DNA from 3 places in the Paenibacillus durus genome. Region 2 is predicted to be linked to each of the others. Evidence: riboswitches for the same ligand, from Rfam matches in the RefSeq annotation. Region 2 holds a riboswitch; each other region holds the start of a gene.
What was found. A riboswitch is a leader RNA that binds a small molecule or an ion and turns the genes downstream of it on or off. The one in region 2 is predicted to bind cyclic di-GMP.
Positions count from the first base shown of each region.

Region 1: another riboswitch for cyclic di-GMP. It lies ahead of PDUR_RS03315 (transglutaminase-like domain-containing protein); the one in region 2 lies ahead of PDUR_RS29605 (anti-repressor SinI family protein).
Region 3: another riboswitch for cyclic di-GMP. It lies ahead of PDUR_RS28595 (glycosyl hydrolase); the one in region 2 lies ahead of PDUR_RS29605 (anti-repressor SinI family protein).

Region 1 covers NZ_CP009288.1:719,134-726,547, forward strand. The annotation lists gene PDUR_RS27730 (phospholipid carrier-dependent glycosyltransferase) at 1-1,290, shown strand, start outside; gene PDUR_RS03300 (glycosyltransferase family 2 protein) at 1,325-2,329, shown strand; gene PDUR_RS03305 (GtrA family protein) at 2,322-2,792, shown strand; gene PDUR_RS03310 (class D sortase) at 2,805-3,464, shown strand; cyclic di-GMP riboswitch class I at 3,568-3,648, shown strand; cyclic di-GMP riboswitch class I at 3,724-3,804, shown strand; gene PDUR_RS03315 (transglutaminase-like domain-containing protein) at 3,818-4,627, shown strand; rRNA gene PDUR_RS03320 (16S ribosomal RNA) at 5,032-6,586, shown strand; rRNA gene PDUR_RS03325 (23S ribosomal RNA) at 6,901-7,414, shown strand, end outside.
Region 2 covers NZ_CP009288.1:372,838-380,251, reverse strand. The annotation lists partial or broken gene PDUR_RS01795 (MDR family MFS transporter) at 1-7, shown strand, start outside; gene PDUR_RS01790 (PadR family transcriptional regulator) at 15-581, shown strand; gene PDUR_RS01785 (aldo/keto reductase) at 694-1,668, shown strand; gene PDUR_RS01780 (helix-turn-helix domain-containing protein) at 1,833-2,177, shown strand; gene PDUR_RS29605 (anti-repressor SinI family protein) at 2,273-2,425, opposite strand; cyclic di-GMP riboswitch class I at 2,452-2,541, opposite strand; gene PDUR_RS01775 (2-oxoglutarate dehydrogenase E1 component) at 3,024-5,909, shown strand; gene odhB (2-oxoglutarate dehydrogenase complex dihydrolipoyllysine-residue succinyltransferase) at 5,941-7,248, shown strand.
Region 3 covers NZ_CP009288.1:1,279,815-1,287,228, forward strand. The annotation lists gene PDUR_RS05815 (glycosyltransferase) at 1-646, shown strand, start outside; gene PDUR_RS05820 (UDP-glucose dehydrogenase family protein) at 651-1,991, shown strand; gene PDUR_RS05825 (sugar phosphate nucleotidyltransferase) at 2,145-3,518, shown strand; cyclic di-GMP riboswitch class I at 3,674-3,755, shown strand; gene PDUR_RS28595 (glycosyl hydrolase) at 3,768-5,579, shown strand; gene PDUR_RS05835 (glycosyl hydrolase) at 5,774-7,270, shown strand; gene PDUR_RS05840 (discoidin domain-containing protein) at 7,317-7,414, shown strand, end outside.

The sequences.
Region 1 (7,414 bases), 350 kb from region 2:
TCGGGCTATATGAACAGCACCTATTTTGATGAAATCTATCATGCACGCACCGCGTATGAATACGCCCATGGCATCGTTCCGTACGAGAATACGCATCCGCCGCTCGGGAAGCTGCTGATTTCCGTCGGAATGGCGTTGCTCGGCGTTGATCCTTTCGGCTGGCGGATCGTCGGCACGGTATTTGGCATCGCCATGCTGCCTGTTATGTATGTGATGGCGCTGCGGCTGTTTGGGCGGACTCGCTATGCCGCGCTTGCGGCGGGGCTGTTCGCGCTGGATTTCATGCATTTTACGCAGACCCGGATTTCTACTATTGATGTGTACGGCGTCTTCTTCATCATGCTGATGTTCTACTTCATGCAGCGTTACGCGGCAATGAATTTCTACCGCCTTCCGCTGCGCAAGACGCTTTGGCCGCTGTTCTGGTCGGGCCTGTTCTTTGGCATCGGAGTTGCCTCCAAATGGATTGTGCTGTATGGAGGGGCGGGGCTCGCCGTTATGCTCGGTATATCGCTCTTTGACCGGTACCGGCAGCACCTGGCGGCCCGGCGAGTGCTTGCCCTCGGCAAGCGTGCCGACCCGGAACTGTCAGCCGCTTGCCAAGAGGCCGCAGGAACATTCTGGAGCAGAGCCGTTATCACTCTGGCCTCCTGCATTATCTTCTTTATTGTTATTCCGGCTGCGATTTACAGCTTATCGTTTATTCCCGTGCTGTCCGTCACACCGGAAGGCTATACGATTAAAGGATTGCTCGAAGCGCAGAAGAATATGTACGATTACCACAGCCAGCTTGTGGCTACCCATCCGTTCTCATCCCAGTGGTGGCAATGGCCCTTTATGAAGCGTCCGGTATGGTTCTTCAGCGGGGGAGAAGGATTGCCGGCAGGCCAGACCAGCAGCATTGTAACGATGGGCAACCCGCTGATCTGGTGGACAGGGGTTTTTGCCATCCTAGCTGTCCTGTGGCTGACGCTGAAACGCCGGGAAAAGCCGCAATACGTCATTTGGATCGGCTATTTTTCCCAATACATTCCCTGGATGCTCGTTCCGCGCGAGACGTTCCTTTACCATTATTTCGCCATGGTTCCGTTCATGATTCTGGCGCTGGTCTATATGCTGAAGCTGTCGGACAGCGTGTTCCCCGAATCCCGGTCGAGAGTCATCCGTTATGTGTACGTCGCTGCGGCGGCGCTGCTATTTATCATGTTCTATCCCGTCTTGTCGGGCATGCAGGTTAGCGGGGATTACGTGACAGGCTTCCTGCGCTGGTTCCCGACTTGGGTCTTTTAGAGTTACGGCCGTCTATAATTTAGGAGGAAAAGAAATGAAAGCCAGATACAGCGTGATCGTCCCGATGTATAATGAAGAAGAAGTGATTTCCCATACTTACGAGCGTCTAAAAGAAGTCATGGACCGCAGCGGAGACGCGTACGAGCTGATCTTCGTGAACGATGGAAGCCGGGACCGCTCAGCCGATATGATCCGGGAGATTGCAGACCAGGACGGTCATGTGAAGCTGATTGACTTCTCGCGGAATTTCGGCCACCAAATCGCGATTACCGCAGGCATGGATTATGCCCGGGGGGAAGCGGTCGTCGTTATCGACGCAGATCTACAGGACCCGCCCGAAGTCATACTTGAGCTGATTGCCAAGTGGAAGCAGGGATATGAAGTGGTGTATGCCAAACGGATGAAGCGCCACGGTGAAACATTTTTCAAAAAAATCACCGCCAAGCTGTTTTACCGTCTGCTGAGCAGGTTGACGAGCGTGGATATTCCCACCGATACAGGTGACTTCCGCCTGATCGACCGCAAGGTGTGCGACGTTTTGCGCGAACTGAAGGAGAAGAACCGCTATGTCAGAGGGCTTGTCAGTTGGGTCGGCTTCCGCCAGACGATGGTGGAATATGTCCGCGAGGAGCGCTTTGCCGGGGAGACCAAATATCCGCTCAAAAAAATGATCCGGTTTGCGCTCGACGGCATCACGTCCTTTTCGCACAAACCGCTCAAAATTGCGTCTTACCTTGGGTTTTTGCTTTCGTTTTCCAGCTTTGTCTTCTTGTTCTTCGTGCTGATGCAGAAGTGGTTTACGTCCCGTACGGTACCCGGCTGGGCTTCCATCGTCGGCGTGAACCTGCTGTTTAACGGAATTGTGCTTATGATCCTCGGAGTAATCGGCGAATATATCGGCCGGATATACGATGAATCGAAGGACCGGCCGCTATACATTGTCCGCGAAGCGGTAGGCTGCAGAAACCTGAAGGAAGAGGAAGCCGAGCTTTTTCGGGAGGAAGCCGGACAACCACGGAAGGGTGTACCCCATGAATAACAAAAATGTGCGAGGCGATTTCCTTCAGTTCGTTAAATTTAATATTGTCGGCCTGCTGAATACGCTGGTAGATATGGCCGTGTTCGCGCTGCTGAACTCGCTCGGGCTGTTCTATGTCGTCGCCCAGGTCATCTCCTATGCCGCAGGAACGGCCAACAGCTTTATTTTGAACAGTAAAATAACGTTCAAGGACCGGCAGCGGAGCAAGGAAGAAGGATTTGATCATAGGCAGCTTCTGAGGTTTATAGCATTGAATCTGTTTGTGCTGTGCATATCCCTGCTGCTCATGAGCGTTCTAATCGGCCGTCTGAGATTGCAGGAACTGTCGTCGAAGGTATTGGTTACGTTTGTTACGGTCATCATCAATTTTTTTGGCAGCAGAAAATGGGTGTTTGTGAAGCCGAAGCAGTCTCTGCCTGTCTCCGGTGAGGCGATCTCAGGAGCAGATGCGGAGCGACGATAGAGGGTGAAGATATTGCGCAAGCTTTCTTATATCATAATTATCGCCGGCGTTCTGCTTATCCTTTATCCGAAGGCCAGCGAATGGTTTGAAGATTGGCAGCAGCAGAAGCTGCTGAAGGAAGCGGAGCAGAGCTTTGAACAAAGTGCGGAGACGGCTCAGAATTCGGCCGATCCCGATCTGCGGCTCAAATACGCCAAAGTGACACAGCTGCTTGCCGAAGAATCGGCCTTGGACGAGCAGTCGCAGCTCGCGGCGGATAAAGGCGGTTCAGACGTAGACGAGAAGGCGATCGCGCTGATTGAGATCGATAAAATCAACGTTAAGCTTCCCGTGCTTGAAGGAGCCACCAAAGCCAATATGCGGCATGCGGCCGTGCATTTGACCGAGACCGCTCCGCTTGGAGAAATTGGAAATGCGGCTATCGCCGCTCACCGCGCCCATACCAAGGGAAGACTGTTCAACCGCCTGAATGAGGTGGAGATTGGCGATACGATTTCTGTTAAGACCAAAGGGAAGGTCTATAACTATACGGTCTACGATATCTCGATTGTCGAGCCTACTGACGTGTCCGTGCTGGAAGGCAATAACAAAGACCGCATCCTTACGCTCATCACATGCGATCCGCTGATTAATCCGACACATCGGTTAATTGTACACGCAAAGCTCCCGTGACTGTCGCGGAAATATGGGAAAATAGGCAATTGACCAGGTATATTTTCCTAGTTTCCTATTGATAATTTATATAAATATGGTAATCTGATATTAGAAAAGCTAACCACGATAACGGCAAACCTATCGAAAGATAGGGACGCAAAGCTAGAGGGCCTTCCCGCAAGGATGGCAGCCAGCTACCGAATGAAGAGGCTTTTTTATTTATTCATTTTTAAAAAATAATGGCATTTATACCATATATTCAAAAGAGATGGAACTTGTACGATAATGGCAAACCTATCGAAAGGTAGGGACGCAAAGCTAAAGGGCCTTCCCGGGAGGATGGCAGCCAGCTACCGAAAGGAGTTTTATCTATGAAGAAGTTTTATTTCATACTTCTCATATTATTTACATTAGCCACCTCCGTTCCAGTTATCCCGGCAGCCGCCGCGAGCGGCAGTTCCGAATGGCTCGACACTTCGAATTTAAGCCAAGGCGTTGTTGGCATTCAATATAACGCTCCTCAGGGCAAGCGCACGAAACTGATGATTACGAAGAACGGCAGCAGTTATACTTACAACCTCTTCGCATCAGAGCCCAACGAGTCCTTCCCGCTGCAGCTAGGCAGCGGCTCCTATAAAGTTTCCATCCTTGAGAATACCAGCGGCAACAAGTATAAAATCATATATTCCGATTCTATCGACCTTTCGGTAAGCGACCCTAACGCCGTATATCTGAGCTCTGTGCAGAATGTTAAATGGAGTCCGTCCGACAAAGCGATCCAAAAAGCGAAACAACTCACCCAGAATGCCAACACCGACAAAGAAAAAGTAACCGCCATCTATAACTATATCGTCTCCAATGTAAAATACGACTACGCATTGGCAGCCAACGTATCCACCGACTATGTGCCGGACATCGACAGAACGCTTACCAGCAAAAAAGGAATTTGCTACGACTATGCTTCCCTCTTTGCCGCTATGCTCCGCAGTGTGAACGTTCCCGCTAAGCTAGTGATGGGTGAAAGCAGCTATGTATCTCAATACCATGCATGGAATGAAGTCCTCATTGATGGGCAGTGGGTGACTATTGACACGACGGTAGACGCCGGCTTGGGTAAGAGTAATAAATCGGTCTCCCTGATTAAAAACGCCAGCAAATATACCGGTGTGAAATATTATTAAGCAACTGAAAGCTTCATGAATGAAATGTACAATCCGCTTAAATAATAAGTGGATTGTTTTTTTGTATTTAGGGGTTGCCATATTCCCAAAGAAGAGGTATTATAGGTAAGTCGTCCTCGGGGGACACAAGCTTTTATCGACAAGATAAAATAAACTTTCAAAAAAAGCTTGCGTTTCTGTAGAGTGTATGATATATTATAAAAGTTGCTGCTGAGGCAAAGTTGAGCGGCGGCAAAGAAGTTTGATCTTTGAAAACTGAACAACGAGTGAGTGGGAATTCGCTTTTAGCGAGTTCCAAAAATAAGATGAATTTCACAGCGTGTTTCACGCTTTTGAAATGCCATCCTTGAGAATGCAAATTCTCGTCAGATGTTTCAAATTGAGCTAATCGCTCTTTCAATACTTTATTGGAGAGTTTGATCCTGGCTCAGGACGAACGCTGGCGGCGTGCCTAATACATGCAAGTCGAGCGGAGTCTTTTGGAGAGCTTGCTCTTCAAAAGACTTAGCGGCGGACGGGTGAGTAACACGTAGGCAATCTGCCCCTTGGACTGGGATAACTACCGGAAACGGTAGCTAATACCGGATAATTCCTCTTAGCTCCTGCTAAGAGGCTGAAAGGCGGAGCAATCTGTCACCAAGGGATGGGCCTGCGGCGCATTAGCTAGTTGGTGGGGTAACGGCTCACCAAGGCGACGATGCGTAGCCGACCTGAGAGGGTGAACGGCCACACTGGGACTGAGACACGGCCCAGACTCCTACGGGAGGCAGCAGTAGGGAATCTTCCGCAATGGGCGAAAGCCTGACGGAGCAACGCCGCGTGAGTGATGAAGGTTTTCGGATCGTAAAGCTCTGTTGCCAGGGAAGAACGTCTTGTAGAGTAACTGCTACAAGAGTGACGGTACCTGAGAAGAAAGCCCCGGCTAACTACGTGCCAGCAGCCGCGGTAATACGTAGGGGGCAAGCGTTGTCCGGAATTATTGGGCGTAAAGCGCGCGCAGGCGGCTGTTTAAGTCTGGTGTTTAAACCATGGGCTCAACCTGTGGTCGCACTGGAAACTGGGCAGCTTGAGTGCAGAAGAGGAAAGTGGAATTCCACGTGTAGCGGTGAAATGCGTAGAGATGTGGAGGAACACCAGTGGCGAAGGCGACTTTCTGGGCTGTAACTGACGCTGAGGCGCGAAAGCGTGGGGAGCAAACAGGATTAGATACCCTGGTAGTCCACGCCGTAAACGATGAGTGCTAGGTGTTAGGGGTTTCGATACCCTTGGTGCCGAAGTTAACACAGTAAGCACTCCGCCTGGGGAGTACGGTCGCAAGACTGAAACTCAAAGGAATTGACGGGGACCCGCACAAGCAGTGGAGTATGTGGTTTAATTCGAAGCAACGCGAAGAACCTTACCAGGTCTTGACATCCCTCTGAATCCTCTAGAGATAGAGGCGGCCTTCGGGACAGAGGAGACAGGTGGTGCATGGTTGTCGTCAGCTCGTGTCGTGAGATGTTGGGTTAAGTCCCGCAACGAGCGCAACCCTTGACTTTAGTTGCCAGCAGGTCAAGCTGGGCACTCTAGAGTGACTGCCGGTGACAAACCGGAGGAAGGTGGGGATGACGTCAAATCATCATGCCCCTTATGACCTGGGCTACACACGTACTACAATGGCCGGTACAACGGGAAGCGAAGCCGCGAGGCGGAGCCAATCTTAGAAAGCCGGTCTCAGTTCGGATTGCAGGCTGCAACTCGCCTGCATGAAGTCGGAATTGCTAGTAATCGCGGATCAGCATGCCGCGGTGAATACGTTCCCGGGTCTTGTACACACCGCCCGTCACACCACGAGAGTTTACAACACCCGAAGTCGGTGGGGTAACCGCAAGGAGCCAGCCGCCGAAGGTGGGGTAGATGATTGGGGTGAAGTCGTAACAAGGTAGCCGTATCGGAAGGTGCGGCTGGATCACCTCCTTTCTATGGAGAATCGTTTCCCGTAGCGGAAACATTCAAATGCGGAAGTTTGACTTCCGGCAACGCTCACTCGTTGCTCAGTTTTGAGAGTTCAAGCTCTCAAATCTTGATCCTTGAAAACTGGATACCGAAACGAAAATTGCGTTTTAGAACATCTTTTAGCTGAACTTGTGTCCAAACAAGTTGAAATAGTTATTAGCTGAGAGCGAAGATTTTCGAATGAGAGCGACTTTTGGCTTGAAAGGCGAAAGCGAACGGAGACATCCGGAAGCGGCCTTTCAAACAAGACGGAGCGATCAGGCGGAAATTGGAGCGTTGGTTAAGCTAGTAAGAGCACACGGAGGATGCCTAGGCGCCAGGAGCCGATGAAGGACGTGGCGAACAACGAAAAGGCCTCGGGGAGCTGTAAGCAAGCTTTGATCCGGGGGTGTCCGAATGGGGAAACCCGGCTGTGGTAATGCACAGTCACTTCTCTCTGAATTCATAGGAGAGCTAGAGGCAGACCAGGGGAACTGAAACATCTAAGTACCCTGAGGAAGAGAAAACAAGAGTGATTCCGTCAGTAGCGGCGAGCGAACGCGGAACAGCCTAAACCGAAGAGCTTGCTCTTCGGGGTTGTGGGACGTCTCACATGGAGTTACAAAGGAACGGTTTAAGCGAAGAGGTCTGGAAAGGCCCGCTAGAAGAGGTAAAAGCCCTGTAGCTGAAAAGTCGTTCCCTCCGAGACGGATCCCGAGTAGTGCGGGGCACGTGAAACCCCGTATGAATCCGGCAGGACCATCTGCCAAGGCTAAATACTCCCTGGCGACCGATAGTGAAACAGTACCGTGA
Region 2 (7,414 bases):
GGATTAGAGCTGCCATGTCAATGAAGCTGGCTATTCTCGGACTGCTGCTGGAACGGGACATGCATCCCTATGAAATGATGCTGGTGATGAAAGACCGCGCGATCGATCAGATTACGAAGCTGCAAATGGGCTCCCTGTACTACGCCGTCGACCAGTTGGCCAAGAACGGACAGATTACGCAGGTTGAGATTATCCGCAGCAGCGACCGGCCGGACAAAACCATATACCGAATTACAGATTCGGGAAAGGCCCTGTTCGAGCAGCTCCTGCTGCAGCTGTTCAAGCAGAACGACACCCTCTATCATCCGATGTACCTCGCGCTCGCCTTCTCCCGGCATGTTGATCCGGACAAGATTGCGAAACTGCTGGAGGAGCGCATCCGAGAGACCGAGCATCAGGTCAATCTCGCTTATCAGGTCTATGAAGAGCATGTTTCCACCGTTCCCCGCGCCGCGTTGCATCTCATGTACGGCAAATATGAGCACAGCCTGACGGAACTGAAATGGCTGAAGCGCCTGTACGCTGACGTACGGGCGCACAAGCTCGGCGATATCGGGAAGCCCTTGGATCTGAAGGAGTAACCCCCTTGTATGCCGCCTGGCACCGCTTCTTAAGCGATTAAAAGTATCATACCGGCTTCCAAAGTTGTACAATATCTCTGAAATCATCTACCACTATGACGGAGGGATTGAATTGAAAACGTTACCGCTTAACAAGCGCGGAATTCCCGCAAGCCGGCTTGTCCTGGGCTGTATGGGCCTTGGCGGAGGCTGGGACCGCGAGGCGATTACTAAAGAGCAAATCAAGGAAGGACATGAGGCTGTCGAAGCGGCGCTCTCCATCGGCATCAATATGTTCGATCACGCTGATATTTATACCCGCGGCAAAGCGGAGCAAGTATTCGGCACCGTCCTTAAAGAACGGCCGGAGCTGCGTGAACGGATCATTCTTCAATCGAAGTGCGGCATTAAGCTGGCCGAACCCGGCGAAAGCTCCAACGTGTTCGATTTCTCCAAGAGCCATATCCTAAGCAGTGTGGACGGCATCCTGTCTCGTCTGGGAGTAGAATACCTGGATATTCTGCTGCTTCACCGGCCCGATCCGCTGATGGACCCTGAAGAGGTGGGCGAAGCGCTTCACCTGCTTAAGCAATCCGGCAAGGTGCGGCATTTCGGCGTCTCCAATATGAGCCAGGGGCAAATCAAGCTGCTTCAGGCATACAGCGAAGAGCCGTTTATCGTCAATCAGTTGGAGATGAGCCTTGAGAAGATCTACTGGCTCGATTCGGTCGTAAGCGTCAATCAGCAAGCCTGGAGAGAGCAAGGCATGCCCGAAGGAACGATCGAGCACTGCAGGCTGGAGAATATCCAGCTTCAGGCGTGGGGGCCGCTGGCCCAGGGCAAATACAGCGGACGCCCGCTGGACGGAGAATCCGAAACGGTCCGCAGCACCGCGCGCCTTGTCCGTACGCTGGCCGATGAGAAAGGGACGACCCCGGAAGCGATAGTCCTCTCCTGGCTGATGACGCATCCGGCCGCGATTCAGCCCGTTATCGGAACGGTAAGTCCGAAGCGCATCGCAGCCTGCGAAGGCGCGGACAAGCTTACGCTTACCCGTAAGGAATGGTATGACCTGTACGTCAGCTCCCGGGGCGTGCGGTTACCTTGACGATTCATCGGCGCGCCGCCGCAGAAATCGAAGGGATAGAATAGCGTCCAGCCGGATTATAGCTTTCGGATTCGTTAGAAATTCTGGAAAATGCCTGCTTTGCCTTGTATGCAGACCTTTGCTATACTAGTACCAAAAAAACAAGGAGGGGGGCGTAACTCATCGTGCCAGATAATATAGGACAACACATTCAGCATCTTCGTCTGGAGAAGGGCTTGTCTTTATCCGAGCTGGCCAGCAAGGCTGATGTGGCCAAATCATACTTGAGCAATGTTGAACGCAACATTCAATCCAACCCCTCTATCCAATTCATTGAAAAAATTGCCGAGGCTCTGGACGTTCCCGTTCACGTTCTTCTCTATGGAGAGAACTCCGATACGCAGGAGGAAATGCTGGATTCCGAATGGTTCAAGCTAGTGCAGGAGGCTATGGCTTCAGGCGTCAGCAAGCGCGAGTTTAAGGAGTTTCTGGATTACCAGAAATGGCGTCTTGAACAGAAGGACCAGTAATCCAGTAAAGCCCACAAACATAAAGAGGACATGACGCCGCGCCGCCATGTCCTCTTTCAAATATCAATTGATAATGCCCTTTCAGACCCCTCTTGCTACATTGCCTTAAGTGTCCTGTCATTGAAGAACCGACGAATCTCATCCACTTGAAGCCCTTGCTTCTTGGCTTTCAGAAGCAAATACACCCATTCCATATCAAGCTCTAACGTCTGCAGCTCTCCGATGTTCCCCTGGTTGGACTTGTCCAAAAAATCTCCTCCTAAGATTTTTGTCCCCAGGCAGTCCGGCCGTCGTAGTATATAAAAATAACCTTAGACCCGTGACTTTGTGCCCCTGCCTTTCAGCAGGTTTACCTTTTACTGGACCCTTGCATTCAAGGATCTGATATTGATTCTCATCACAATGAGTCTTGCAAGAATATTATACAAGAAGTTCGTCCTAAAGTGTGTCGAATTTTGGAAATAAGTAAGTATGCGCGGAGAAAAAATAGAGTTGATCAAACGGCACCCGGCAGTAGAAATAATTTGAACATATGTATGATCTTAGTAGTATGAATGAACTATATACGACAAATACCCATTTTTCAAGTCTGTTAACCAAAATTTTTTGGAAATAGCGAATCATTTGTTTGGTTATTTGGTCCTGTACATAATTATGCCTTTTTTCGAACGGATTGGACGAAAGCTTGAATTGATTACAAATGTTGAAAGGAGCACAATAGGATGAGGCATTAGCTTTATAATGGTTTGTCTTTGTTATAGAATGTAAACGTAACCACCGCAGCTCCAACAGAGGGCCTCCTTAATCAGCGCCACCTTTGGAGCTTAACCGTTAGGAGGATGTTTCATGTCAGCCAAAGAGTCCTACAACGAATCCGTCTGGAGCAAGTATTACGGTCCCAATCTGGGCTACATTCAGGAAAAGTACGAACATTTCGCCGAAGATCCTTTTTCAGTGGAAGCCCACTACCGCGAACTATTCACCATCTACGGTTCTCCTCCGCTGACATCCGAGGCTGCAAGGACTCCCGGACCGGCCTTGCCCGCCGATACCGATTGGCTTCGCAAAGCGGTTAGAGCTTCCAAGCTGATCGCAAGCATCCGCATTTTTGGCCATCTGGCAGCCGACATCGACCCGCTGGGACAGGGTCATACCTCCATGGCCAAATGGCTGGACCCCGAGACTTATGAGCTTACGCGCGAAGATTTGCTTGCCCTGCCGGCTTCGCTCATCTGGGAGAACGCTCCGCAGGATGTGCTGACCGGCTGGGACGCTTATCACCGGATGCGCCAAACCTATACCAAGACGATTGCCTACGAATTCAGCCATGTCCACGACGAACAGGAGCTTCGCTGGCTGAACAGTCAGGCCGAATCGGCCACCTCGCCCGCTCCGCTCACGCCGGCGGAACGCAAAGGGCTGCTGGGCCGGCTCATCCAGGTGGAGCAGTTCGAGACATTCCTGCATAAGACATTTGTCGGCCAGAAGCGGTTCAGTCTGGAAGGCAATGATGCGCTTGTTCCTATGCTGGACGAAATTGTCCGGGCGGCCGCGCATGACGGCGCGGAGCATATCCTGATGGGCATGGCCCACCGGGGCCGTTTGAATGTGCTCGCGCATATTTTGGGCAAACCGTACGATATTATTTTTTCCGAATTCCACCATTCTCCGAACAAGGAGCTGTTCCCGTCCGAAGGGTCCATGGGCATCAACTACGGCTGGACCGGAGATGTAAAATACCATTTGGGCGCCGACCGTGCGTTCCATGAAGGCGAGACAGTGCGCGCCCGTCTGACGCTTGCCAACAACCCGAGCCATCTTGAATTCGTCAACCCTGTAGTGGAGGGCTTTGCACGCGCGGCCCAGGAAGTCCGAAGCGCTCCGGGGCTGCCTGTGCTTGATACGAACAAAGCCATGGCCGTACTGATGCACGGAGACGCCGCTTTCCCGGGCGAAGGCATCGTGGCGGAGACGCTGAATATCGGCCAGCTTCAGGGGTACCAGAATGGCGGAACGATCCACATCATCGTCAATAACCGGATTGGCTTCACGACGGAGAGCGAGGATTCCCGTTCCACGCACTATGCGAGCGATCTTGCCAAAGGGTATGAAATTCCGATTGTCCATGTCAATGCCGACGATCCGGAGGCCTGCATTGCTGCCGTCCGCCTGGCCAGCGCTTACCGCAACCTGTTTAAAAAGGATTTCCTGATCGATCTTATCGGTTACCGCAGACACGGACACAATGAAATGGATGATCCCGAAATGACCCAGCCGATTGTCTACGGCAAGGTAAAAAATCATCCTACCGTCTTCCGGATATATGCCGAAAGGCTGGAGCGCGAGAAGGTGATTACCAAGGATGAACTGGCGAAGATGAGCGCCGAAGCGGACAATGTGCTTCAGCAGGCCTACGAGCGGATGAAAGAGGGCAAGCAAAAAAGCGGCGAAACGAAGACGGCCGTCGCCTTGCAGACGGATGAAGAAAGCTCTGCGCCTACGGCCGTGCCGCTCGGCAGGCTGCAGAGCATTAACCGCCAGCTGCTGTCCTTCCCCGAAGGCTTCAAGGTGTATCCGAAGCTGCAGCGGATTCTGCAGCGGCGCAAGGATCTGCTGAATGACGGGGAAAAGGTGGATTGGGCGCTGGCCGAAACACTGGCTTTCGCGACCATTCTACAGGACGGAACGCCCATCCGTCTGAGCGGCCAGGACGCGCAGCGCGGCACTTTCTCCCAGCGGCATCTCGTGCTTCACGACAGTGAATCGGGAGAGCTCTACTACCCGCTTCACCAGCTTGAGGATGCCAAGGCTTCCTTCGGCGTCTACAACAGCCCGCTATCGGAGGCCTCGGTGATCGGCTACGAGTACGGCTACAATGTATTTGCGCCGGAGACATTCGTGCTGTGGGAAGCGCAGTACGGCGATTTCGCCAATGCCGCGCAGGTGATTATCGACCAGTTCATTTCTGCCGGACGCGCCAAATGGACGCAGCGCAGCAACCTGGCCATCCTGCTGCCCCATGGCTACGAAGGCCAAGGGCCGGAACACTCCAGCGGCCGATTGGAACGGTATTTGCAGCTATCCGCTGAGGAAAACTGGACGGTTGCGAATCTTACCAGCGCCGCGCAGTACTTCCATCTGCTGCGCCGCCAGGCTTCTCTGGGCGGACAGGCGGACGCAAGGCCGCTCGTGATCATGACGCCGAAGAGTCTGCTCCGCAACCCGCGCAGCGCTTCTTCCGGCTTAGAGCTGGCATCCGGCCAATTTCAGCCCGTGCTCCCGGAACCGCTGCTCGGGCAGACTCCCGGCACAGTGACACGTCTGGTCGTATGCAGCGGAAAGATCGCCATTGACCTGCAAGCCGAACTGGAAGCGGCCCCGGGCCAGGACTTGTCCTGGCTGCATATCCTGCGCCTCGAACAGCTCTACCCGTTCCCGGCGCGCGAATTGGCCGTCTACCTGAACGCTTTCACTTCTCTGCAGGAGATCGTCTGGGTGCAGGAAGAACCGAAGAACATGGGCGCCTGGAGCTATATCGAACCAAGGCTTCGCGCCATTGCGCCAGGCAACACCGCTGTACGGTATATCGGCCGTCCGGAACGCTCAAGCCCGGCCAGCGGGTATGCGGACATCCACACCTTTGAACAACGCAGAATCGTCACGGAAGCACTGAACTTGAACTCGCAAACGAAAGCGGCTGTACCGTCTCCTTCCGGGACGGTGTCACGATAGCATTAATCACAATTTGGGGAGGTAGCGGCCAGTGTCCGAAATTAAAGTGCCCGATCTGGGCGAATCCATTACAGAAGGAACGATCTACAAGTGGATTGTAAAAGAAGGCGACCATGTCGGCCAGGGGGATGTGCTGGCAGAGCTTGAGACGGATAAGGTGAACCTGGAAATCAGCGCGGAGGAGAGCGGCGTCATTTCCGCCATCTTGCGCAAAGACGGAGACAACGTCGCGGTCGGCGAAGTGATCGGCTTGATCGGCGGCGGCGGTAGCGGAGTAGCCGGAGAGGCTTCGGCGGCGGACAGCGTCAAGCCTGCCGCGCCGGAAGCGCCGGAAGCGCCTGCGGCGCAGCAGCCGGCGGCGCCTCCCGCCGGTGCAGGGACCCTGGCGGCCGCCCCGGAAGGCCCGGCCGCCGAGAACGGCGCCGCGTACCTGGCTTCGCCGGGTGCGCGCAAGCTCGCGCGCGAGCGCGGCATCGACCTCGGCGAGGTCGGCGCGCGCGATCCCATCGGCCGGATTGGCCAGGCCGATGTGAAGACCTTCGGCGCAGCAGCGGTACCCGCTGCGCCGAAGCCGGCCGCGCCAACGCAGGGCGCGCCGGCCGGCAGCCCGCCGCCTGGGGCCAAGGCGGCGGACGGCAAGGAGACCGAGCGCAAGCGCATGTCGCGCAGACGGCTCACGATTGCCAGCCGCCTCGTGGAGGCGCAGCATACGGCGGCCATGCTGACCACCTTCAACGAGGTGGACATGACCGCGATCCTGGATATCCGCAAGCGGCGCAAGGATACCTTCAAGGAGAAGCATGACATCGGCCTCGGCTTCATGTCCTTCTTCACCAAAGCGGTGGTCGGCGCGCTCAAGGCGTATCCGCTGCTCAATGCCGAGATTGACGGCGAGGACCTTATTATCAAGAAATATTACGATATCGGCATCGCCGTGTCCGCCAAGGAAGGACTGGTCGTGCCGGTGGTCCGGGAGGCCGACCGGCTCAGCTTCCCGCAGATCGAGCGGCAGATCTCCGAGCTTGCCGCCAAAGCCCGCGCCAACACGCTCGCCCTCTCCGATCTTCAGGGCGGCACCTTCACGATTACTAACGGCGGCGTATTCGGTTCCCTGCTGTCGACGCCGATCCTGAATGCTCCGCAGGTCGGCATTCTGGGCATGCATAAAATCCAGCTCCGCCCGATCGCCATCGATGAAGTGACAACCGTCAACAAGCCGATGATGTACATCGCCCTGTCCTACGATCACCGGATCGTCGACGGAGCCGAAGCGGTAAGCTTTCTCGTCAAGGTCAAAGAGCTGCTGGAGGATCCTGAGGCGCTGCTGCTGGAAGGCTAAAGAAGTCCGACAAGGATGCCTTAACTCTCTTTAAGGCTATCCCAAAAGTTATTTCGGGATGCCGGGTCCCCCACTTTAAATGGAATGTCGTTACCCTAAATGACCTCATCTTCCACGTGCCCGTGGAGTTTGAGGTCATTTTTGAATCGTCCCTATCTAATTCGAA
Region 3 (7,414 bases), 910 kb from region 2:
TTCCAAAAATGTGAACCAGTTTGTGGCCAACTCTTCCGTCGTCAAGAGCCGGATTCAGAACTATTATCACCGGGACGCCGACATCATCTTTCCGCCGATCAATACGTCACGCTTTACCAGTTCAAGCTCGATTGGCGATTATTATTTGATCGTCTCAAGGCTGGTGTCCTACAAGCGGATCGATCTGGCGGTGGAAGCCTTCAACCGCAACGGGCTGAAGCTGCTTATTGTCGGCGACGGTCCTGACCGGAAGCGGCTGGAGGGGATGGCCAAGAGCAATGTGAAATTCCTCGGCCGCCTTGAAGACGAACAGGTCACCGGGCTCATGTCCCAGTGCCGGGCTTATATTTTTCCCGGAGAAGAGGATTTCGGCATTACTCCACTGGAGGCTAACGCTGCGGGCAGACCGGTTATCGCTTACCAGGCGGGCGGAGCGCTCGATACGATTGTGCCTTACGTAAACGGAGTCTTCTTCAAGCGGCAGGAAGTCGACGATCTGCTCCAGGCGATTTCCGAGGTGGAATCGTATGCATGGGATATTGGGAAAATTATGAAACATGCGCAAAAATTCGATGAACAAACTTTTATTGCGCAGTTCAAGCAGTATGTCGAACAGGCGTATGTCAAATTTTTAAAAGGAGGATGATGATATGAATCTGGCGGTAATCGGCACCGGCTATGTCGGCCTCGTATCCGGCGTATGCTTCACACTTGGGGGTAACCACGTCATTTGCGTCGACAAGGATGAGGACAAGATAGCCAAACTTAGACAGATGAAGTCACCTATCTACGAACCGGGAATCGAGACACTGATTGAAATGAACCTGAAAGAAGGAAGATTGCACTTCTCCTCCGATATTCAGGAGTCGGTGCGCCGCTCGGATATCGTCATTCTCGCCGTAGGAACGCCTTCTCTTCCGAACGGCGAAGCGAATCTGCAGTACATTGAAAGCGCGGCGGCGGAAGTCGGACGGGCGATGGAAGGCTACAAGATCATTATGACGAAATCGACCGTTCCTGTAGGAACGAACGAGAAAATCCGTCAGATCATCGCCGCGAACACCGGTTATCCGTTCGATATCGTGTCAGCGCCGGAATTCCTCCGGGAAGGCTCGGCCATCCAGGATACGCTGCATCCCGACCGGATCATTATCGGTCTGGACAATCCGGCCTTGGAGCCTGTAATGCGGGAGCTTCATCAAGGATTCACTGAAAATATTGTCGTCACCGATATCCGCAGCGCGGAGATGATCAAATACGCATCGAATGCTTTTCTGGCGACCAAGATCTCATTCATCAATGAGATTGCGAATATTTGCGAGAAGGTCGGCGCGGATGTGACCGAGGTGGCCGAGGGAATGGGGCTTGACAAGCGGATCGGTTCTTCCTTCCTTCAAGCCGGCATCGGATACGGCGGCTCCTGCTTCCCCAAAGATACGAAGGCGCTGATCCAGATCGCCGGTAACGTCGATTATGAATTCAAGCTGCTCAAATCGGTGGTGGAAGTTAATCAGGGTCAGCGGTACATGATCCTCGCCAAGCTGCATGAATCGCTTGGAAGCTTGCATGGCGCGAGTATTGGCATATGGGGGCTTGCCTTCAAGCCGAATACGGACGACGTGCGCGAATCGCCGGCAAGGGAAATCGTAGAGGCGCTCGTGAAGGAAGGAGCGCACGTGAAGGTGTACGATCCGATCGCAGCGGATAATTTCCGCCAGCAGTACAATCACCCGCAAATTCAATGGTGCGCTGTGGCCGAGGAAGCGGCGTCCGGCAGTGACGCGCTCTGCCTGCTGACGGACTGGGGCGTGTTCAAGGATATCAATCTGCATCTATTATCCGCGAGCATGCGCAAGCAGATCCTGATCGACGGCCGCAATGTTTACTCCAAGGAGCAGATCGAAGGAACCGGGCTGGAATATTATTCGGTAGGACGTCCGCGAATGGGCGGGCTCAGCGGCTATTCTCCGAGTGTGGCGGGGGCGGTATAATAGCCCCCCTGTACAGAACAGGGCAAACGGATGTTACGCTTCGATTGTTGCCCGCAGTGCTGCCTTAAGACTGCGATATTGACATAATGGAGTTCCATTAAGCAGCCGGTTCTTCACGGCCATGGCATGACCATTTAGAGGGAGGGTACACTTATGAAATTGGTGCTTTTATCTGGCGGTTCGGGAAAACGGCTGTGGCCTCTGTCCAATGATTCACGTTCGAAACAGTTCCTGAAGGTGCTGGAAAGCCCGCTTGGCGAACCTGAATCGATGGTCCAGCGGGTATGGCGGCAGCTGGAAGAAGCGGGACTCGCGGAATCGTCGTATCTGGCGACAGGACGCGGACAGGTGGAAATGATTCAGAGTCAGCTGGGCACCGACGTGAAGATTATTATCGAGCCTGAACGCCGGGACACTTTTCCGGCGATTGCGCTCACGGCCGTCTATCTGTATTCGGTAGAGGGCGTGCGGCCGGATGAGACGGTGGCGATTCTGCCGGTCGATCCTTATGTGGAAGGCTCCTTCTTCGGATCGGTTTCGCAGCTTGAGCAGGCGCTTGACGACAGCGGCGCAAACCTGGCGCTGATCGGCGTCGTACCGGAGCTGCCTTCGGAGAAATACGGCTACATTATCCCTTCGAGCGCTGATGCTCAGGAGAATGGAGTCATGCCGGTGAGCGGTTTCCTTGAGAAGCCGGACCGCCTGCGCGCCGAAGAGCTCATTGGACAGGGCGCTTTGTGGAACTGCGGGGTATTCGCCTTCCGGCTCGGATACCTGCTTGATATTTTGCAGCAAAAAGGCCTGCCGCTGACCTACGAAGAGCTGCAGAAGCAGTACAAGCTGCTCTCTTCGATCAGCTTCGACTATGAAGTGGTTGAACGGGAAGACAAAATCGTTGTTCAGCCGTACGACGGATTCTGGAAGGATCTGGGCACCTGGAATACGCTGACCGAAGAGATGGCGAGCAATCAAATGGGCAAGGGCGTTCTGACCGAGGATTCCTCGACAAGCTGCCTTGTCAACGAGCTTGATATTCCGATCACGGTAATCGGTGCTCAGGACCTGATTATCGCCGCGAGTCCGGACGGTATTCTCGTCACTCACAAATCGGAAAGTCCGCGCATCAAAGAGGTGCTGAAGGGCACGGAACAAAGACCGATGTATGAGGAACGCCGATGGGGCCACTACCGGGTGATCGATTACGTCAAATACCATGAAAGCAATGAAGTGCTGACCAAGCGGATTTTTATTGCCGAAGGAAAAAATATCAGCTATCAGTACCATCTCAAGCGCAGTGAAATCTGGACGTTCATCAGCGGGGAAGCCAGCATCATTCTTAATGAAAAAATGCACAAGGTAAAAGCGGGAGATGTTGTGCGCATACCGGAAGGAACGAAGCACAGCATTCTGGCTCTGACCGATGTGGAGTTTATCGAAGTGCAGACTGGATCGGAGCTGGTGGAAGAGGACAACATCCGCATTACGCTGGATTGGAAGGACATTGAACTGCACCAGTTTATTTCTTGAAAAAAAGTTTGATATTGATAGGCAGAATTGTTATTTAACCAATTTTACCGGCCATTAAACAGGTCTTTCGACTTATTTATTAAGGATTTATGAAAAATGGACTTCATGAATAATTAAATAACGTCGATATGTACGGTAGAAGGTTAAGCCTTCGACTACGACAAAGGCAAACCTATCGTGAGGTAGGGACGCAAAGCCATAGGGCCTCTTAATTAAGGAGGAAGCCTGGTTACCGAAAGGGAGATGGAATTGAAAGTTCTTCGTATGTATCGACTGTTCTTTGTTATGCTATCCCTGTGTCTGCTCTTGACATTTGTCCTGCCTGCGGGTACAGGAAGCCTGGCGATTGTTTCGGCTGCGGAGGCTCAGGGGAGCCCGGTCAATCCTGATGCTTCTCCCGAAGCGGTCAAGCTGCTGAGCTACCTGTACTCCATTTCCGGAACCCGCATTATTACCGGCCAGCATGATTATCTGGAAAGTCCGGACGAGTTCAACTACAAGCTTCAAGTAACGAGCGGCAGATATGCAGCCCTACATGGATATGAGCTTGGGGCGATTAACGGCCAAACGGACGGCGCCGTGACCTGGATGCGGCAAAATATCGTCAGCAGCGCCATCAAATGGTATAAGGACGGCGGCATCGTCGCCATGACGTACCACGCAAATCTGCCCGGTACGGCTTATAACTGGACCAATGTGCAAAAATCGCTGTCCCAGGCCGATTTTGACAAGTATGTCACTCCTGGAACTACGCAGTACAACAGCCTGATCACGGAACTCGATAAAGTGGCGGTATCGCTGAAAGCCCTGCGCGATGCTGGGGTTCCCGTGCTGTGGCGCCCGTACCATGAAATGAACGGCAATTGGTTCTGGTGGGGCAAGAAGAACAATTTTGCCGCTCTGTGGAATATTATGTATGACCGCTTTGTTAATGTTCATAAGCTTAACAATCTGCTGTGGGTATGGAGCCCGAACGCGCCGAACAGCTGGGCCGATCCTTACGTCAAGACGTATCCCGGTGCGGATAAGGTGGACATTTTGGCGGCGGACATTTATAACAATGATTTCAATCAGTACTATTATGACAGTCTGCTGACTCTGGCCGCCGGCAAGCCGATTGCCATTGGCGAGAACGGACAAATGCCCGATCCGGCGATGCTGCCCAAATCACAGAGCAAATGGGTCTTTATGATGAACTGGGGCAAAATGCTGTACGAAAACAACAGCACGACTACAATCAAGAGCTTTATGAATAACGGATTCACCTTAACCCGCGATGAGGTTATAACGGGAATGGCTTCCGTAACGGTGCCGAGCCCAATTCTGATACAAGCGCCGTTACCAAGTCTGGCGCCAAGTCCGACACCGTCGCCTAGCCCGACGCCAACGCCGAGTCCAACGCCGACACCATCGCCGAGTCCAACACCGACACCGTCGCCTAGCCCGACGCCGACGCCAACGCCGACACCGAGTCCAACGCCGACGCCGAGTCCAACGCCAACACCATCGCCTAGCCCGACGCCAACGCCGACTTATCAGCCGATAGGAGAAGGTTCGGGGGTGAATGATCCGAACAGCGCGAATCTGCTGCCACTACCTTCGGCCACGCCGGAGCCTTCGCAGCCCCGCAACGGGCTGATTGGCGAATATTTTGCCAATATGCAGCTTTCCGGAACGCCTGCACTGGTAAGAGAAGAATCGGCCATCGATTTTAACTGGGGAACCGGAACACCGGACAGCTCTGTCCACCCTGACTATTTTTCCGTCCGTTGGAGCGGTAAAATCAAGCCTCTCTACACCGAGAACTATTCCTTCTATACTAGTTCGGACGATGGCATTCGGTTATGGGTCAACGGGGTAGCGGTCATTACCAGTTGGTCCACTCAATACGGAGTAGAGCGGAAGGGAAGAATCGACCTGGAAGCCGGCAAACTGTATGACATTAAAGTAGAATATTACGACAATACGGGGAGCGCCAAAGCCCGTCTGATGTGGGAAAGCCCTAGCCAAATTAAGGAAACTGTTCCCGCGAGCGCGTTTTATCTTTCCGGATCGCTTTGATATATTTTTTACGAATAGTTTCATGTATGGGCTGCCGATATTTTGAGAGTATAACCTAATTCAGTTCATTAGAACCTTGACAGCCCTGCTTGTTTTTCAGCAGGGCTTCTAAGCTATCGGCCCCATTTTGGACCGTCATTTCTAGCATCCGGAGGACGGCGTTCGGGGACGACAATCCAGCTTAAGAAAGGAAAATGACATTGAAATTATTCCGTAGACATCGGCTGTTCGTTATGACTGTGCCTTTGATTCTTTTTGCCGCTTTACTGCCGTGGGTAAACGCCGATAACATCCCCCCGGCAGCCCCAAAAACCGTCTCGCCGGTTAATTCATCCGCTTCAGCCGAATCGCGGAATTTGCTTGAATATCTGGCGAACTTAAGCGGGAAGGGCTTGATCTCCGGCCAGCATGATTACCTGGAAAGCCCGGATGAGTTCACGAACAAGCTGAAGAAGGCTGCCGGAAGCGATGCCGTGCTTCACGGCTACGAGCTCGGAGCGATTAACGGCCAGTCGCCTGGTATGATTGACCGCCAGCGCGAGGCGGTAGTGAAGAGCGCCATCAACTGGTATGAGAGCGGCGGTATTGTAGCCATGACGTTTCATGAGAGCCTTCCCGGCACATCTCCGGCCTGGTCCAATGTGTCTATGAGTTTGAGCCAGAGCGATTTTGACGCCTATGTGACACCCGGCACAGCCCAATATGACATGCTGATTGCCGACCTGGACAGGGCAGCCGTGTATTTGAAGCAGCTGCAGGCCGCCGGAGTTCCTGTATTGTGGAGACCATATCATGAAATGAACGGCGATTGGTTCTGGTGGGGCAAGAAAGATAATTATTCTGCTCTCTGGAACATTATGTACGACCGATATGTGGGTAAACATAAATTAAACAATCTGCTCTGGGTATGGAATCCGAATGCTCCCAACGGGTGGGCCGACGCTTATGCGCCTTATTATCCGGGGGCAGATAAAGTCGATATTCTTGCGGCAGACATTTATAACAACGACTTTCAGCAGACTTATTACGACAGTCTGTTGACGCTGGCGGACGGGAAGCCGATCGCCATTGGGGAAAGCGGGGAGCTGCCCGATCCCCAGGTGCTTGCCAAGAACCAGAGCAAGTGGGTCTATATGATGACTTGGGGCAAAATGCTGACCGAGAACAACAGCCAGCAGAAAATAAGCAGCTTCATGAATGCGGACTATACGTTGTCCAAAAACGATTTTATCCATATGACGAACAAACAGGCTGAAGCCGCCGGAAATGGACTGAGGGGAGATTATTTTAACAATAAAGACCTGAAAGGCCAACCGCTCATAAGCAGAACCGACGCTAATCTCAACTTTATCTGGCATGATTCCCCGCCGGATAAAGACATGGAGAGAAACTTTTATTCCGTGCGCTGGCAAGGCCGTATCCAGACTCCCGTAACGGGTAACTACACCATTAAGGCGGTGTCCGACGACGGAGTGCGGGTATGGATCGGCGGAAAACTCATTATCGACAGCTGGATGCCGCAGAACGATGTTGCCCGGGAAGGAAGCATCAAGCTGAAAGGGGATACCCGTTACGATATCAAAGTGGAGTACTTTGAGAACAAAGGGAAAGCCGATATCAAGCTGCTCTGGAAAGGGCCGGATTGGCAGGAAGAGGTCATTCCCCCCAATGTGCTGTTTCTTCCCAAATGAGAGTTGTATCTTTAAACCCGGCTTCTAGAGAAAGCGAGGACAGGGAATGAGAGAACCAGGAAAAGCCCGGCCTTTATCTATATTTTTGAAACTTGCAGGACTTGCCATCTTATTCTTGCTGTCTGTATCGTTTTTGGGTAGTGA